DNA from 4 places in the Corynebacterium glutamicum ATCC 13032 genome. Region 1 is predicted to be linked to each of the others. Evidence: riboswitches for the same ligand, from Rfam matches in the RefSeq annotation. Region 1 holds a riboswitch; each other region holds the start of a gene.
The links. A riboswitch is a leader RNA that binds a small molecule or an ion and turns the genes downstream of it on or off. The one in region 1 is predicted to bind thiamine pyrophosphate.

Region 1 (4,359 bases):
CTGCTTGGCGCATGATTTGTGGCAGCCATGTGTTCAGGCCGTAGACCAGGAGGAGTCCCATGAATGAGGTGCCCCAAATCGCCAGGGTGTTGCGGCGGAACGAGGGCTTGAACAGGGAGGAAAGTGAGGAGGACTCGCCGAGTTCTTCTTCGTGTTCGCGATCAAGATCATCATCCAGGGAAAGTCCATAAGATGCTGCAACTGCCTGCGCCTCATCCAACTTGCCGGAGATTTTGAGGTACTGCGGGGATTCTGGAAGGAAGAAGTACAGCAGTGGTAGCAGGATCAGTCCTGGTACGGCACCTGCGATGAACATGGAGTGCCAACCAAAGCCGTCGATAAGGAAGAGGCCAAGGAAGGCGGTTGCTACTGCGCCGACGTGGTAGCCGGTCATCAAGGTGGTGGATGCAGAGCCCGCTTTGGTGCCGGGGCGGAACTCGGTCACCATGGCAATTGCGGTGGGGAGTGCTCCACCAAGGCCAACACCTGCGAGGAAACGCCACAGGCTGAAGAGCTGGACGTTGGTGGTGAATGCCAGCAGGAGAGTGAATACAGAAAATACTGCCACAGAGAACAGCATGACACGGCGTCGACCCAGACGGTCCGTTAAGAAACCGATGGTCAGTGCGCCAATGGTCATGCCGACGAGGCCGATGGTGGAAATCTGTGTGGCCTGTCCAGCAGTGAGATCCCACGCGGGATCCTCCAGCATGGACGGGATTGTTGCACCCAGGACGACTAGGTCAAAGCCGTCGAGGACAATTGCGAACCACAGGAGTGCGAGAACTGTTCCGACACTTTTGGTTGCGCGGGTTGGGGTGGTCGTTGACACGAGCGTTTATACCTCGAAGCGTGGTAGGTCGCGCCCAACGTACTGCTCTGCGAGGTAGCGTTGGCCGGATTGGGATTCTAGGACGGAGCGCAATTCAGCGAATCGGCGCTGGGTGGCAAAGTGATCTTCGCCGGGTACTGCGTGGAGCATGGAGCTCATCCAGTAGGAGAAGTGCTGTGCTTTCCAGATGCGGGGGACTGCCAGGGAGGTGTAGCTATCGAGCAAGCCGGTGTCCTTCTTCTTCAGGGCACGAACCAGTGCTGGCGCGAGTACTGAGACATCGGCAACAGCCAAGTTGAGGCCCTTAGCTCCGGTTGGCGGCACGGTGTGTGCAGCATCGCCAGCAAGGAAGAGGCGTCCCTTTTGCATTGGTTCGGTGACCGCGGAGCGGAAACGCAGCACGGCCTTGTCAAAGATGCGCCCTTCAGACACGGTGATGCCAGGGGAGTCCGCACGCAGGTGCAGCTGTTCCCAAATGCGGTCATCGGGCCACATGTCTGGGGTGTCGTCAGGGTTGCACTGCAGGTAGTAGCGCTGGATTTCATCGGTACGGGTGGAGATCAGCGCAAAGCCCTCAGGGTGGGTTGCGTAGATGAGTTCCTTTTGGGTTTTTGGTGCTTCCACCAAAATGCCGAACCATGCGTAAGGGTATTCATGGCGGGCGCGCACGCCACCGTCTTCGGTGATCAGCTTGCGGTAAGGGGAGTTGGAGCCGTCAGCTGCGATGACGTAGTCGGCGGTGATGGTGGTGGAGGAACCATCGGCTTCGGTGTAGGTCACCTTGGCGAGGTCGCCTTCGTAGTTTTCTACGGAATCAACAGTGGTGGTGAAAAGGAGTTCGCCGCCATCTTCGATGCGCTTGGCAATGAAATCTTTGAGGTATTCGTGCTGCGGGTAGATCGCAACCTTGTGGCCGGTGAGTTCGGTCAGCGGAATGCGGGTGCGCTCATTGTTGATGGAGATGTCGATTGCTTCATCGTGATCGGCTTCTGCTTCCATGCGTGCGCCGACTCCGGTTTCGCGCATCAGATTCAGGGTGCCTTGTTCCAGGATGCCTGCTCGGACGGTTTCTTCGACGTCCTTGCGGGTGCGGGATTCAAAGACGATTGATTCCACACCTTGAAGGTGGAGGAGGTGGGCGAGGGTTAGTCCTGCTGGTCCTGCGCCAATAATTGCCACTGGTACGTGGTTCATGGGGAACTCCTTTCATTGACCCACTGGAGGTGAAGTCCATTAAATGGTGCACCTCACAGTGATTTGGGACTCAATGTAAGTGAAAGTGCATTCCGTGACAACCTGTTCGCCTTGCGAACCAGGCATTTTCTGAGGTTGAAGTCACAGCCAGCGGAAAAGCGTTTCAGCTCATGCTGCCAGGGTGTAATTAGGGGTGTGTGTCAGGGGTTGGGGTGGTTATGTATTAATCTAGGTCAGTTTCTAGGATTTCCAATTGGTTTAAGCTACTGTGAACGCGTACTTAAATTTCATAGACACGGGTGCTCGGTGAAAATCCGGGCTGAGATCTGGCATAGCCACGACCGTCGAACCTGATCCGGATAATGCCGGCGATAGGGAGGAAAAATATGGCTAGTCCTGCCATGCAAAAAACTAATCAACCAAAGTCTTCCTGGCGTGTTATTGACATCGTCATCGCATCCGTTTTGGGTGTCGCCTGCGGATTGATTTTCATCGTGTGGAATTCCATCGGCTACGCCTGGACCACCGCATTTCACGCACTCACACCAGGCCTTGGCGGCATCGCCATTGGTATTTGGCTGCTCGGTGGTGTGCTCGGTGGGTTGGTTATCCGCAAGCCGGGTGCCGCAATTTTCGTTGAAGTAGTGGCCGCATGTGTCTCTGCAGCGCTTGCTTCACAGTTTGGTATCTCCACCATTTACTCCGGCTTGGCGCAGGGAATCGGCGCTGAAATCATCTTCGCGCTGTTCCTCTACCGTCGCTACAGCCTGCCCACCACCATGCTTGCAGGTATGGGCGCAGGTGGCGGCGCAATTTTCCTGGAAATGTTCTTCTACGGAAACCTCGCAAAGACGATGTCCTTCAACATCATCTATTCCACCACTGTCCTTATTTCCGGTGCGATCCTTGCCGGCCTGCTCAGCTGGTACCTGGTCCGCGCGTTGGCGAGGACTGGTGCACTTGATCGTTTCGCCGCTGGCCGCGAGGTATAAATGACCACCGCACTTGGAACGCGCGTTGTTGCGCGCAACTTTGGCTACCGCCATGCTTCCCGGGAAAACCCCGCGCTCAAAGACATCAACTTCGAGATCGCACCTGGTGAACGCATCCTGCTCACCGGCGCTTCCGGCGCCGGAAAATCCACGCTACTCGCCGCGCTCGCTGGCGTTTTAGGCGGTTCTGATGAGGGCGTTTCTACGGGCGAATTGCTTGTCGACGCCCCCTCCATCGGTTTGGTTCTCCAAGATCCAGATTCCCAAGTCATCGCCTCCCGCATCGGCGATGATGTGGCGTTTGGCTGCGAAAACCTCCAAATTCCGCGCGAGGAAATCTGGCCACGGGTGGAACGAGCACTTGAATTGGTGGGCTTGGATCTACCACTGAGCCACCCCACGAAATATCTTTCCGGTGGCCAAAAACAACGCCTCGCTCTTGCCGGTGTGATCGCCATGGGTGCTCGTCTGATTCTGCTTGATGAACCCACCGCAAACCTTGATCCTCAAGGCCAAAAAGATGTGGTCGCAGCAGTGGATCGCGTTGTTCAGGAAACTGGAGCAACACTCATCGTGGTGGAACACCGCCATGAGCTGTGGGTCAACATCATTGACCGGATCATCAGTATTACTGACGGCGAAGATGTCCAACCTGCAGAGTTGATCAAGGTGGGCCAGTTGCCTGGGGCGCAGCCGTCGACAAGCAAACCGATCTTGTGGGCGAATGATTTGCTGTGCACCTGGGGCGGCCTGCGTAGTTTTGAGGTGCCGGAAGGCGCCTCGACGGTGATCACCGGGCCGAATGGCGCTGGAAAATCCACACTTGCGCTGACCATGGGTGGATTGCTTCCGCCGAAAAGTGGGCAGCTGGAACTCTCTGACACGGTGCGCGGCGGCCTTAACACGCCCCCGCACAAGTGGCGTTCAGCTGATCTAGCTGCACGTATTGGCACTGTCTTTCAGGATCCAGAGCACCAATTTGTGGCGCGCACTGTGCGTGATGAGCTAGAAATTGGGCCGAAAATCATGAAAGTCGATGCAAGCGAGCGCATCGAGGAGCTGCTTGATCGTTTGCGCCTCCGCCACTTGGAAAACGCCAATCCGTTTACCTTGAGTGGTGGAGAAAAGCGCCGCCTATCTGTGGCGACAGCCTTGGTGGCAGCACCGAAACTTCTCATTTTGGATGAGCCTACGTTTGGCCAAGATCCCGAGACCTTCACAGAGCTGGTGACGATGTTGCGTGAATTAACAGACAACGGAATCAGCATTGTGTCGGTAACCCATGATCCTGATTTCATCGCAGCGCTGGGCGATCACCACATTGAGGTGAGCGCGAAGTGA
Region 2 (4,359 bases), 420 kb from region 1:
ACGCGTAACACGGCAGACCGCACAAGCTTTAAGATCCACGATCAGGAGACTTTGACAAATATGTCAGTTAACCCAACCCGCCCCGAAGGCGGCCGTCACCACGTCGTCGTCATCGGTTCTGGTTTTGGTGGCCTTTTTGCTGCCAAGAACCTGGCCAAGGCAGACGTCGATGTCACTCTGATTGACCGCACCAACCACCACCTCTTCCAGCCACTGCTGTACCAAGTGGCAACCGGTATCCTCTCCTCCGGTGAAATCGCACCTTCCACTCGACAGATCCTGGGCTCCCAGGAAAACGTCAACGTCATCAAGGGCGAAGTCACCGACATCAACGTCGAGTCCCAGACTGTGACCGCCTCCCTGGGCGAGTTCACCCGCGTTTTTGAGTACGATTCCTTGGTCGTTGGTGCTGGCGCAGGTCAGTCCTACTTCGGCAATGATCACTTCGCTGAGTTCGCACCTGGCATGAAGTCCATCGACGATGCACTGGAGATTCGTGCACGCATCATCGGTGCTTTCGAGCGCGCTGAGATCTGCGAGGATCCAGCTGAGCGCGAACGCCTGCTCACCTTCGTCGTTGTTGGCGCTGGCCCAACCGGTGTTGAGCTTGCTGGCCAGTTGGCTGAGATGGCTCACCGCACCCTTGCTGGTGAGTACAAGAACTTCAACACCAACTCCGCAAAGATCATCCTGCTTGATGGTGCTCCACAGGTTCTTCCTCCATTCGGTAAGCGCCTAGGCCGCAACGCACAGCGCACCCTGGAAAAGATGGGTGTCAACGTTCGCCTGAACGCTATGGTCACCAACGTTGACGCTACCTCGGTCACCTACAAGACCAAGGACGGCGAAGAGCACACCATCGAATCTTTCTGCAAGATTTGGTCCGCTGGTGTTGCGGCATCCCCACTGGGCAAGCTCGTCGCAGAGCAGACCGGTGTTGAGACCGACCGCGCAGGCCGCGTCATGGTTAACGATGACCTGTCTGTTGGCGATCAGAAGAACGTCTTCGTTGTTGGCGACATGATGAACTACAACAACCTCCCTGGTGTTGCTCAGGTAGCAATCCAGAGTGGTGAGTACGTTGCTGAGCAGATCGAAGCTGAGGTTGAAGGCCGCTCCAACACCGAGCGCGAAGCTTTCGATTACTTCGACAAGGGCTCCATGGCTACCATTTCCCGCTTCTCCGCAGTGGTGAAGATGGGCAAGGTTGAGGTCACCGGCTTCATCGGTTGGGTTCTGTGGTTGGCTGTTCACATCATGTTCCTGGTTGGCTTCCGCAACCGTTTCGTCTCCGCAATCAGCTGGGGCCTGAACGCACTGTCCCGCAAGCGTTGGAACCTGGCAACCACCCGCCAGCAGCTCCACTCACGCACCACGCTGTCCAAGTTCGCTCACGAGCTTGAGGAAGCATCTTCTGATCTTCCAATCGAGCTGCGCGACAACCAGCGTTTCAGCGGAAAGTAATTTTCTTACGACGCTGCGTAGTTAAAAAGCGTGACTCCCCACATTCTCGGGAGTCACGCTTTTTTGATTCTGCCCGCATTCTTGGACGTGTGATGTACGGCAGGTGAATTCCGCTTTGCTAGGCTGAATACTAGGCACGGGGTGCCAACCGGATGGAAAAATTCCGGAGGCTGAGAAAACACCCGTTGAACCTGCTCTAGCTCGTACTAGCGAAGGGATGGCCTTAACGTGGCTAACTCGTTTTTGGATTCTTTAACTCTTGTTCGACAAAACACTCCCCTTGTTCAGTGTTTGACCAACTCTGTGGTCATGCAATTCACGGCCAATGTGTTGCTTGCCGCGGGTGCGACCCCTGCGATGGTGGATACTCCAGCTGAATCGGCAGAATTCGCCGCTGTGGCCAATGGAGTGCTCATCAATGCGGGAACTCCTTCTGCGGAGCAATACCAAGGCATGACCAAGGCCATTGAGGGTGCACGAAAAGCTGGCACACCATGGGTGTTAGACCCAGTTGCTGTGGGTGGGTTGTCGGAGAGGACCAAGTATGCGGAGGGAATCGTCGATAAGCAGCCTGCCGCAATTCGTGGAAACGCCTCAGAGGTCGTGGCGCTTGCGGGGCTCGGTGCCGGTGGGCGCGGCGTAGACGCGACCGATTCCGTGGAAGTGGCGTTGGAGGCGGCGCAATTGTTGGCCAAGCGCACTGGTGGCGTCGTGGCTGTCTCTGGTGCGGAGGACTTGATTGTGTCTGCGGATCGGGTGACGTGGTTGCGTTCGGGGGATCCGATGTTGCAGCTGGTGATTGGCACTGGATGCTCTTTGGGCGCGCTGACAGCTGCATATCTAGGCGCCACGGTTGACTCAGATATTTCCGCGCACGATGCTGTGTTGGCTGCGCATGCCCATGTGGGTGCTGCTGGCCAGATTGCAGCACAGAAGGCATCGGCGCCAGGCAGCTTTGCGGTGGCGTTTATTGATGCGCTTTATGACGTGGATGCCCAGGCTGTGGCCTCGTTGGTTGATGTGCGAGAGGCCTGAAAAGTACGTGACTGATTTTTCTTTGTATCTGGTCACCGATCCCGTTTTGGGTGGCGGGCCAGAAAAAGTAGCTGGAATTGTTGACAGCGCAATTTCCGGCGGAGTTTCTGTGGTGCAGCTGCGCGATAAGAACTCAGGCGTGGAAGATGTTCGTGCGGCAGCAAAGGAGCTGAAAGAACTCTGCGATGCTCGCGGGGTGGCGCTTGTTGTCAACGATTACTTAGATATCGCCGTTGAGCTGGGTCTTCACCTGCACATTGGTCAAGGCGATACACCTTATACGCAAGCACGGGAGCTGCTTCCAGCTCATCTTGAATTGGGTTTGAGCATTGAAAACCTGGATCAATTGCATGCTGTGATCGCGCAGTGCGCCGAGACTGGTGTGGCATTGCCCGATGTGATTGGCATTGGTCCGGTGGCCTCTACTGCGACCAAACCAGATGCGGCACCCGCATTGGGTGTGGAGGGCATCGCTGAGATCGCCGCTGTAGCTCAAGACCACGGCATCGCATCAGTAGCTATTGGAGGCGTTGGTCTACGCAACGCGGCCGAACTCGCTGCTACGCCCATCGACGGTCTGTGCGTGGTCTCTGAAATCATGACCGCCGCCAATCCAGCAGCTGCGGCAACTCGCCTGCGGACTGCTTTTCAACCTACTTTCTCGCCTGAAACTCAAACTGAACTCTCTCAAACAGAACTCCAAGGAGCCTTCGTGAATTCGCCTTCTGCCCCACGTGTGTTGTCTATTGCAGGCACTGATCCCACAGGTGGTGCAGGTATTCAGGCTGATCTGAAGTCCATTGCAGCAGGTGGCGGCTACGGCATGTGCGTTGTGACCTCGCTGGTCGCGCAAAACACCCACGGCGTCAACACGATCCACACCCCACCCTTGACCTTTTTGGAAGAACAGCTGGAAGCGGTCTTTTCCGATGTCACCGTCGATGCCATCAAGCTCGGCATGTTGGGCTCTGCCGACACCGTCGATCTGGTGGCTTCATGGCTTGGTTCCCACGAGCACGGTCCCGTGGTGCTTGATCCCGTCATGATCGCCACCAGCGGTGATCGCCTACTGGATGCGAGCGCTGAAGAATCGCTGCGCCGCCTGGCCGTGCACGTCGATGTGGTCACCCCGAATATCCCCGAACTTGCCGTGTTGTGCGACAGTGCTCCTGCCATCACCATGGATGAGGCCATTGCTCAGGCTCAGGGATTTGCGCGGACTCATGACACCATCGTCATTGTCAAGGGTGGACATCTGACTGGCGCGCTTGCTGATAACGCTGTCGTGCGCCCCGACGGCTCGGTGTTCCAGGTGGAAAACCTGCGTGTCAACACCACCAACTCCCATGGCACAGGCTGTTCGCTCTCTGCGTCACTTGCCACCAAGATCGCCGCCGGCGAAAGCGTGGAAAAAGCCCTCGAGTGGTCCACGCGTTGGCTCAACGAGGCGCTCCGCCACGCCGATCACTTGGCTGTAGGTACTGGAAACGGCCCTGTCGACCACGGTCACCTGGCACGACGCATGACCCACGCGGCGGAAACCACTCCCTGGGCACACCTTCGGGCTCCGCGCCTAGACGGCGCCACCGCGGCAAGTTTCACCACACCCTCCACGGTAAAAAGCCCAGCTCCACGCATCGAACCTGCCGGGCCTTTCACGCGCGCGCTGTGGGAGGCAAGTGGCGATATCATCGCGGGCATCAACAGTTCTGACTTCATCACCATGCTTGGCGACGGCACCCTCCGGCGCCCAGAGTTCGATTTCTACATCGACCAAGACGCCCAATACCTCGCCCAATATTCCCGAGCATTGGCACGACTCTCTTCGATCGCACCTGATTCACACGCACAAATCGAATG
Region 3 (4,359 bases), 1.0 Mb from region 1:
CCAGCGACTGCATGACTGGGCAGCCGAGACCGCCTGCGCCGATGACTAGAACGTGGGCGTTGAAAAGTCGTTCCTGCTGCTCAATACCATATCCGGGGAGCGCGAGTTGGCGGGCCGTGCGGTGAAGCTCAGATGTGGGAAGCTGCGCCATGTTAAAGCACCTGCTCCGCCCAGGATGCCAAACCTTCAAAACTTGATGAGGCCACCGCATGTTGGCGTTGCGGGATCCGGCCTGCTTGGGCGGCTAATCTTCCGGCTTCAACGGCGTGGAACATGGATTCGGCCATCGCGACGGGATTTTGGGCGCGGTTGATAGCGGAGGCCAGAAGGACGCCGTCGCAGCCGAGTTCCATTGCGAGTGTGGCATCAGAGGCAGTGCCTACACCGGCGTCGAGGATCACGGGTACGCTCGCGCGGCTGCAAATCAGTTCAATGTTGTGCGGGTTGAGAATGCCCAGGCCGGTTCCGATCGGGGAGCCCAATGGCATGACAGCTGCAACGCCACAGTCTTCTAGTCGGCTGGCAGTGATGGGATCGTCAGAGGTGTAAGCCAGAACGGTGAAGCCGTCGTGGACGAGGAGTTCGCAGGCATCAAGAAGCTCAACGGTGTCGGGCAGCAATGTGTGTTCATCGGCGATGACCTCCACTTTCACCCAGTTGGTATCGAGGGCTTCCCGAGCCAATTGTGCAGTGAGGACGGCGTCGCGGGCAGTGCGGCAGCCTGCAGTATTGGGGAGAAGGGCGATCTCGAGGCGGCGCAGCATGGCAAAGATGGATTCTCCGCTAGAGGTGGTTGCTTGGTGTCGACGCATCGCCACGGTGGTCAATTGAGTTCCACTGGCGACAAGGGATTCCTCCAGCAACGCCTGAGAGGTGGCTCCGCCGGTGCCCATGATGAGGTGGGAATCGAAAGTTTTATCAGCAATATGCAGCATTTTAACCTCCCTGAATTGCGGTGAGAACTTCTACGGAATCGTTGTCACAAATGGCGCGTGACCACTGGGATCTGGGTACGACCGCGGCGTTGATTGCCACGGCGACTCCAGTGTCGTGGCCGATTTCTTGGTGGACCAATTGCTCCACGGTCAATTCGGAAGAGCGCATAGATGTGCCATTGAAGGTGTAGGTAATCACTTGTGAAAAATCCTTAAATTTGGTGGCGAAACGGATCGCACACATCAAGAGTGGGGAACAGTGGCTGGTTGGTTGCCATATCAACGGCAGCGCGTGCACCAAGGGCTGACAGCAAAATTCCATGGCGGAAATATCCTGTGGACGCAATCACATTGGATCCAACCCATCCCAGGTACGGCAGGTCATCCGGGGTGCCGGGGCGGGCGCCGCAGGTGACTTCGATAAATTCGGTTTCTTCAATGCCCGGAATCAAACGGATAGCATCGCGTAGCAAATCATGCACTGCGCCCGTTCGAGGTTGCGGGTGATCCTCACGGCTTGTCGCGCCGATCGCGAGGGTGCCATCGGTACGCGGAATGATATAAATCTGACGATCTTCCACAAACCCGCGCACCACCTTGGTGACCATCGGCTGCAGTCGCTCCGGCACGCGCACGCGCACAATATCGCCGTACACCGGCCTCAACTGCAATGGGTTCGCGCCCTCAAACCAGCCGGGAATGCTTGCGGCGCCCAGGCCCGCCGCCAAAACAACAACGCTTTTCGACGCAACCCTCACCCCCGAATTCATCGTCACGGTCAAACACGGATCGTGGCCATCAATAGAGATCACAGCGTCGGCAATATGCTCCGCACCGCGTTGCAAAATGGCATCCAATAACGCCCGGGCATACAGACGCGGCGACAGCTGATGATCCCCATCAATGCTGACCACCTTAGAAATCCTCGGCGACAACGCTGGCTCCGCAGCCCTTGCCTGACGAGTAGTCAACACATCGACAGGCAAATCCTTCAAATGCATGTACTTAATCAACTCCGCAACATGCATGCCATCCGCGCGGTCCGCACCGATAAGAAGGGTTCCATCAGTGCGATACCCAGTGGGCAAGTCAGTGTATTTAGACACTCTTTGGAGGAGGTCTGGGTATAGGCGAGCGGATTCCTTCATCAACAAAATCAGATCATGTTGCTGATACTGCACCTCCGCGGTGGGGGCCAACATTCCGCCGGCATGATGAGTCGCACCGGAAATTGGGTCAGGATCAATCAACGTGACTTGGTAACCAGCCTCCTGGAATTCAAAGCAGGTGGTCAACCCAATGATTCCGCCGCCGATAATAATCGCATGCTTCTTCATGAGAGCCTTCCTAATTCAAAGTTAGCCACCACATTTTCAGCGACCTGCTGTGGATCATCAGATTCAGAAAAAGCCCGCACCATGGCAACGCCAGCCACACCGGTTGCGCTGAGAGCGCGCACATCGGCAGGGGTGACATCACCAATCGCAACGATCGGCACCTTGGACAATTCCACCAAAGGGGGATAACCCGCAAGGCCAATCGGTGGCCGACCTGAATCCTTGGTGGGAGTCTTCCGAAACGGCCCAGCACCGATGTAATCCAACACATCGGACAGCTCATTCGCCGCCGCCACAAGTTCTAGGGTTCCAGTAGTCAACCCAATGATCGCCTCAGGCCCCAACAACTCACGAGCCTCAAGCACCGACATATCATCCTGCCCAAGATGCACACCGTGAATCGGGAGTCCTTCGCGCATTAAGGAAGAAGCAACGTGGAGGTGGTCGTCGATAAGCACCCTCGTTGTTGGGCTGCACCGCGCAACCTCAAGCGCAACCTTTGATGCCAACTCCCTCATCGCTTCTGGCGAAATAGGCTTTGAACGCACCTGCACCACACCCGCGCCACCACGAGCCGCAGCAGACGCAGTGTGCACAACCTCATCCACCGAGCCCGCACCAGTCACAACATAACAACGCAGGTCAAAACGATTTTCAAACACGGGACAATCAATCCTCGCTTCCTTCGCTGGTGTTAACCAGACAGGTTCGAACGGTCCCGCGCAGCAACAGCGCGCAATCTCAGCCCAATGCATTGGGCACCCGTGGGGTAAGTCGCCACCAGTCAAGCCCGACAACCAAGATTTGTCAACGGTTAGTGCACCCAAGTGAGGGGAGCAGACCCCAGTTTGAAAACCAAGGCGCACATGTGAAAGAATATTTCAGTTGACTGTGCAAACCCCAACTCACGTTGGGCAAACGTGACAGCCTCGAAAATTGAAACGGAAACGAACCGGCCGAGCACCCCAAACCTGGGGAAGTGCCGCCAGGGTCCTCTTTCCCTACTAGTAAAAGGATTGTTTATATGAACATTCTGGATAAGATCGACGCAGCATCCCTGCGCGACGACGTTCCTGCATTCCGCGCCGGCGACACCCTCGACGTACACGTCAAGGTCATCGAAGGCACCACCACCCGTACCCAGCTGTTCAAGGGTGTTGTCATTCGCCGTCAGGGCGGCGGAATCCGCGAGACCTTCACCGTACGTAAGGTTTCCTTCGGCATCGGTGTTGAGCGTACCTTCCCAGTACACTCCCCAAACATCGAGAAGATCGAGGTCATTCGTCGTGGTGACGTTCGTCGTGCGAAGCTGTACTACCTGCGCGAACTGCGCGGCAAGGCTGCACGTATTAAGGAGAAGCGCTAATTATTTAGCGTTTGTTAGGTGCTTCTAGTACTTAACAGACCCCTGACCAGTCACTTTAAGTGATTGGTTGGGGGTTTCTTTGTTTCTTGGGGTGGGTTTTGTGGGGTTTTGTGGGGTTTATCCCGCATTTATCCCGCGTTCATCCCGCAGGAAACTCGGATAAGACTTGGGTGGGGTCATTTCGGGGCGACCAAAAGGAAAAACCAAACAGGGGTGCCAAAACTTCCGTGATTTGGGGGATTTGGGCACGCCTGTTTGGTTTGAGGCTCCGATAACCGGATACACGTGCCAAAACTTGTCGATTTCGACAACTATGGGCACGCCTGTCTGGTTTCCTCTGGAGCAAACTAAAATTTGAGTTTGGGCCCACAAAAAGTGACCTCATAGAATCGATTCTAAGGGCCCTTCGGTGTCATGATGAGGGGAACGCCCATTCGGAAATTTGAGGCCCTTAAATCGGCTTAGACGGTGACGTTGTCTTTGAGGCCTTGGAGGATGATTTCAGCCGACACGAGGGATGCGTTGAGGTACCAGGAATCGCCGTCAACTGGGATTGCTTGGTTGGACTGAACCGCTTTGAGTGAAGTCCACAATGGGGTGTCTTCAGGGTTGATGTTGCCTTCTTTGATGCCGTAGAAAAGCCAGTCGGCATCAGCTTGGGCAATGAGCTCAGCGGAGAGGTCTTGACCTGCCGTGTCGGTGAACTGCTGGTTTTCTGGGC
Region 4 (4,359 bases), 250 kb from region 1:
AGATTGATCCAGAATCCATCTTTGACGTGCAGATTAAGCGCCTCCACGAGTACAAGCGCCAGCTCATGAACGCGCTCTACGTACTAGACCTTTACTTCCGTATTAAGGAAGATGGCCTCACCGACATCCCAGCACGCACTGTCATCTTTGGCGCCAAGGCCGCGCCGGGTTATGTCCGCGCCAAGGCGATTATCAAGCTCATCAACTCTATTGCTGACTTGGTAAACAACGATCCTGAGGTCTCCCCGCTGCTCAAGGTGGTCTTTGTAGAGAACTACAACGTCTCCCCTGCTGAGCACATCTTGCCTGCGTCTGATGTCTCCGAACAGATTTCCACCGCCGGCAAGGAAGCCAGCGGTACCTCCAACATGAAGTTCATGATGAACGGCGCCCTCACCCTGGGCACCATGGACGGCGCCAACGTAGAGATCGTGGATTCTGTGGGCGAGGAAAACGCCTATATCTTCGGTGCTCGCGTGGAAGAATTGCCAGCCCTGCGCGAAAGCTACGAGCCATATGAGCTCTATGAGACCGTCCCTGGCCTCAAGCGCGCATTGGACGCCCTGGATAACGGCACCCTCAACGACAACAACAGTGGTTTGTTCTACGACCTCAAGCATTCCTTGATCCACGGTTATGGAAAAGACGCCAGCGACACCTACTACGTGCTTGGCGATTTCGCAGATTACCGCGAGACCCGCGACCGTATGGCCGCCGACTACGCCTCCGATCCCCTGGGTTGGGCACGCATGGCCTGGATCAACATTTGCGAGTCCGGCCGTTTCTCCTCCGACCGCACCATCCGCGATTATGCCACCGAGATCTGGAAGCTCGAGCCAACTCCTGCTGTTAAGAAGTAGGTTTTAACCTCCGCTTCTAACAAACGGCTAACCCTTTTGGGTTAGCCGTTTTTTGGGGTTAAGGGGTTTAAAAGAGGGCTTTTCGACGAGTGTTGGTGGGCATTCTTATTTCCCACAATGGCAAGGGGCTTCGTCGAAAAGCGCGCTTCGTGCCCCTGAAAAATAGTTTCCCGCGCGGGAGGCGCCTGATCAAACCGCGCGGTTATTTCTACCTAATCCTGTTCAGTGCCATATTCCCGCTCAACATACTTGAAAGCCTCTAAAGCCTGTTTAAATCCTTCGTGAAAATCCAGGCCCGGGCTTGTTGGCACTATCCCCAGGGAAATATTGCCATAACAACCATTGCGGTCGTACTTCGGACCAATACTGACCATGTAATGCCCATTTTTGGACTCAAAACGCATGAGGCGACTGGTTGGACTAGATCCACTCCATTCAGCCAGACCACCATTTTTTACAAACCATTCCATCCGAGCCGGATCATGATTCCAACCACGAATATGTTCCCCACCAGCATCAAACTCGACGAACTGGCCATCCATACGCAGGTTAGTAACTGGCTCCCATGTCGCCCTTTCGCGCAAAACCTTTACTTGTAGGTAGTAGGGTTCGTGTCCTGGTAAATGATGTCCGCAGCTATTGGGCAATGGAGGCTTAGCAGAAATATTCCCCATGGGAATCTCCTTCAAAAAATCGCTCTTCTCTGCATTCTTTTGAGTACAGAGCCGATCTTCCTTCGGGGGCACCGTGCGCGATGCGCGGTTGCCAGTCAGCCTGCCGAAGGGCTTGCGGCTGATCTTCTTGATCGTAAAATCGACATTAGCAGACAGCTTGGTCTAGATGCAAGCCGAATTTATAATGTCCCAATCCTTTTGTGTCGATGGATTCACCGATACCCTAGCCACTCTTTCAGGACATCAGAGACGAGCGCTTGAAGAAAAAACAAGAGCCCCGGTGACGTACCAAAATGGTAGGGATCACTCCGGGGCTTAGGAATCCTAAGTGTAAGACCTTGGCGACGTGACTGGCAACTCCCCTACATCTATCGCAGAGCTCGAACAGTGGTTCTCCATCCCTAGAATGAATACATACCGAAATTCTGAAAATCCCGAAGGTTTTTACATCTGGAATACCCAGTTATCTAAAGCATATTTAGAAGATATACAACATGTAGAAGTGCTTTTAAGAAACAGGGTTGACGCCCAATTACGATCTGCTCGTGGCCCCTTCTGGTTTGAAGATGATAGCTATTTTAGATTTGCTCAACAGTTCAAAAAAGCTCTAACAACCGCCAAAAGAAGAACTAAAACAAACGATTCTCCTGGGAAAATTATCACCGCTCAGCAAGTCACATTTAGACGTCGACGATAGGAACCTCAATATGTTTGATTCAGCAGTTTTTAATGTCGCCTCTTGGATTGAGAAAGATGCCACTAATTGGATTCAAGACCACTCACGGGTGTCTGAGATTCGCAAGCAACGGCCGAGTTAGAACCACTACGTAGGCGTACCCCACCATCACCGCGTCGAAAAGCGCCCTCTCTTAACCCCCGCAAGGGGGTAACTTTTACGCGCACGCGTGCAACGCGCTAGTTTTGAAGGCAGTCCCCACGGGCGCCCGAGCACGGGCTGAGATCGCGCTGATTGCTGCGCGAGCACCGTTTGAACCTGTCCGGTTAGCACCGGCGAAGGAAGAGAGGAATGGTGCAATGACGCCTACCCAAAATGAGATCCACCCGAAACATAGCTACTCCCCCATCCGCAAGGACGGTCTCGAGGTCCCGGAGACCGAAATCCGCCTCGATGACTCGCCAAGCGGCCCCAACGAACCCTTCCGCATCTACCGCACCCGTGGCCCAGAAACCAACCCCAAGCAGGGACTTCCGCGGCTGCGCGAGTCATGGATCACCGCCCGCGGCGACGTTGCCACCTATCAGGGGCGCGAGCGTTTGCTTATCGACGACGGCCGCTCGGCAATGCGTCGAGGTCAAGCTTCGGCTGAGTGGAAAGGCCAAAAACCAGCTCCTTTGAAGGCGCTACCTGGCAAAAGAGTCACCCAAATGGCCTATGCACGTGCTGGCGTGATTACTCGTGAAATGGAGTTTGTAGCGCTGCGCGAACACGTTGATGCGGAGTTTGTGCGCTCTGAGGTGGCGCGCGGTCGGGCCATTATTCCCAACAACGTCAACCACCCCGAATCTGAACCGATGATTATTGGTCGCAAATTTTTGACCAAAATCAACGCCAATATTGGCAATTCTGCGGTCACCTCTTCAATCGAGGAAGAGGTGTCCAAGCTGCAGTGGGCCACGCGCTGGGGTGCCGATACCGTGATGGATCTATCCACCGGCGATGATATTCACACCACCCGCGAATGGATTATCCGCAACTCCCCCGTTCCTATCGGCACCGTCCCGATCTACCAAGCGCTGGAAAAAGTAAATGGCGTGGCCGCAGACCTTAACTGGGAAGTATTCCGCGATACCATCATTGAGCAGTGTGAACAAGGCGTGGACTATATGACCATCCACGCCGGCGTCCTGCTGGCTTATATCCCACTGACTACCCGTCGTGTCACCGGCATTGTCTCCCGCGGCGGATCCATTATGGCCGGTTGGTGTCTGGCGCATCACCGCGAATCATTCCTCTACGAGCATTTCGACGAGCTGTGCGAAATCTTTGCACAATATGACGTCGCATTCTCCCTCGGTGATGGCCTACGCCCCGGATCGCTTGCCGATGCCAACGACGCCGCGCAATTCGCCGAGCTGAAAACCATTGGTGAGCTCACCCAACGCGCCTGGGAATACGATGTACAAGTAATGGTCGAAGGACCTGGACACGTGCCACTAAACATGATCCAGGAAAACAACGAGCTGGAACAAAAGTGGGCAGCGGACGCACCTTTTTACACTCTTGGACCACTAGTTACCGACATCGCTCCAGGTTATGACCACATCACTTCTGCCATTGGTGCAGCTCACATCGCCATGGGTGGCACCGCCATGCTGTGTTATGTCACCCCGAAAGAACACCTTGGCCTGCCCAACCGTGACGACGTCAAAACCGGCGTAATCACCTACAAGCTCGCTGCCCACGCAGCAGATGTGGCCAAGGGTCATCCCGGCGCGCGTGCCTGGGACGACGCCATGAGTAAAGCGCGTTTTGAATTCCGTTGGAATGATCAGTTTGCGCTCTCCCTCGACCCCGACACTGCAATCGCTTATCACGACGAAACCCTGCCGGCAGAGCCTGCGAAAACCGCACACTTCTGTTCAATGTGTGGCCCGAAGTTCTGCTCCATGCGAATTAGCCAGGACATTCGCGATATGTTTGGCGATCAAATCGCGGAATTGGGGATGCCTGGGGTTGGGGATTCTTCTAGTGCTGTTGCTTCTAGTGGGGCACGGGAGGGGATGGCTGAGAAATCCCGGGAATTTATTGCTGGTGGTGCGGAGGTTTATCGGCGTTAGACAGAGCGATCCCAGATAGCCTCATA

Region 2: linked by a shared signal. The riboswitch ahead of thiM (hydroxyethylthiazole kinase) and the one ahead of CGL_RS05380 (ECF transporter S component) in region 1 are both predicted to bind thiamine pyrophosphate.
Region 3: linked by a shared signal. The riboswitch ahead of CGL_RS10130 (thiamine phosphate synthase) and the one ahead of CGL_RS05380 (ECF transporter S component) in region 1 are both predicted to bind thiamine pyrophosphate.
Region 4: linked by a shared signal. The riboswitch ahead of thiC (phosphomethylpyrimidine synthase ThiC) and the one ahead of CGL_RS05380 (ECF transporter S component) in region 1 are both predicted to bind thiamine pyrophosphate.

The regions. Positions count from the first base shown of each region.
Region 1 is NC_003450.3:1,123,995-1,128,353, forward strand. It holds gene CGL_RS05370 (MFS transporter) at 1-832, opposite strand, end outside; gene CGL_RS05375 (4-hydroxybenzoate 3-monooxygenase) at 839-2,026, opposite strand; TPP riboswitch at 2,312-2,421, shown strand; gene CGL_RS05380 (ECF transporter S component) at 2,413-3,018, shown strand; gene CGL_RS05385 (ABC transporter ATP-binding protein) at 3,019-4,359, shown strand; gene CGL_RS05390 (energy-coupling factor transporter transmembrane component T family protein) at 4,356-4,359, shown strand, end outside.
Region 2 is NC_003450.3:1,540,256-1,544,614, reverse strand. It holds gene CGL_RS07330 (NAD(P)/FAD-dependent oxidoreductase) at 61-1,464, shown strand; TPP riboswitch at 1,592-1,699, shown strand; gene thiM (hydroxyethylthiazole kinase) at 1,693-2,499, shown strand; gene CGL_RS07320 (bifunctional hydroxymethylpyrimidine kinase/phosphomethylpyrimidine kinase) at 2,507-4,359, shown strand, end outside.
Region 3 is NC_003450.3:2,148,910-2,153,268, reverse strand. It holds gene CGL_RS10150 (ThiF family adenylyltransferase) at 1-151, opposite strand, end outside; gene CGL_RS10145 (thiazole synthase) at 153-935, opposite strand; gene thiS (sulfur carrier protein ThiS) at 937-1,134, opposite strand; gene thiO (glycine oxidase ThiO) at 1,148-2,272, opposite strand; gene CGL_RS10130 (thiamine phosphate synthase) at 2,269-2,934, opposite strand; TPP riboswitch at 2,935-3,048, opposite strand; gene rplS (50S ribosomal protein L19) at 3,297-3,638, shown strand; gene CGL_RS10120 (iron-siderophore ABC transporter substrate-binding protein) at 4,100-4,359, opposite strand, start outside.
Region 4 is NC_003450.3:1,369,848-1,374,206, reverse strand. It holds gene malP (maltodextrin phosphorylase MalP) at 1-860, shown strand, start outside; gene CGL_RS06520 (hypothetical protein) at 1,073-1,534, opposite strand; SAM riboswitch class IV at 1,551-1,667, opposite strand; gene CGL_RS06515 (Abi family protein) at 1,881-2,231, shown strand; TPP riboswitch at 2,461-2,573, shown strand; gene thiC (phosphomethylpyrimidine synthase ThiC) at 2,570-4,333, shown strand; gene CGL_RS06505 (hypothetical protein) at 4,330-4,359, opposite strand, start outside.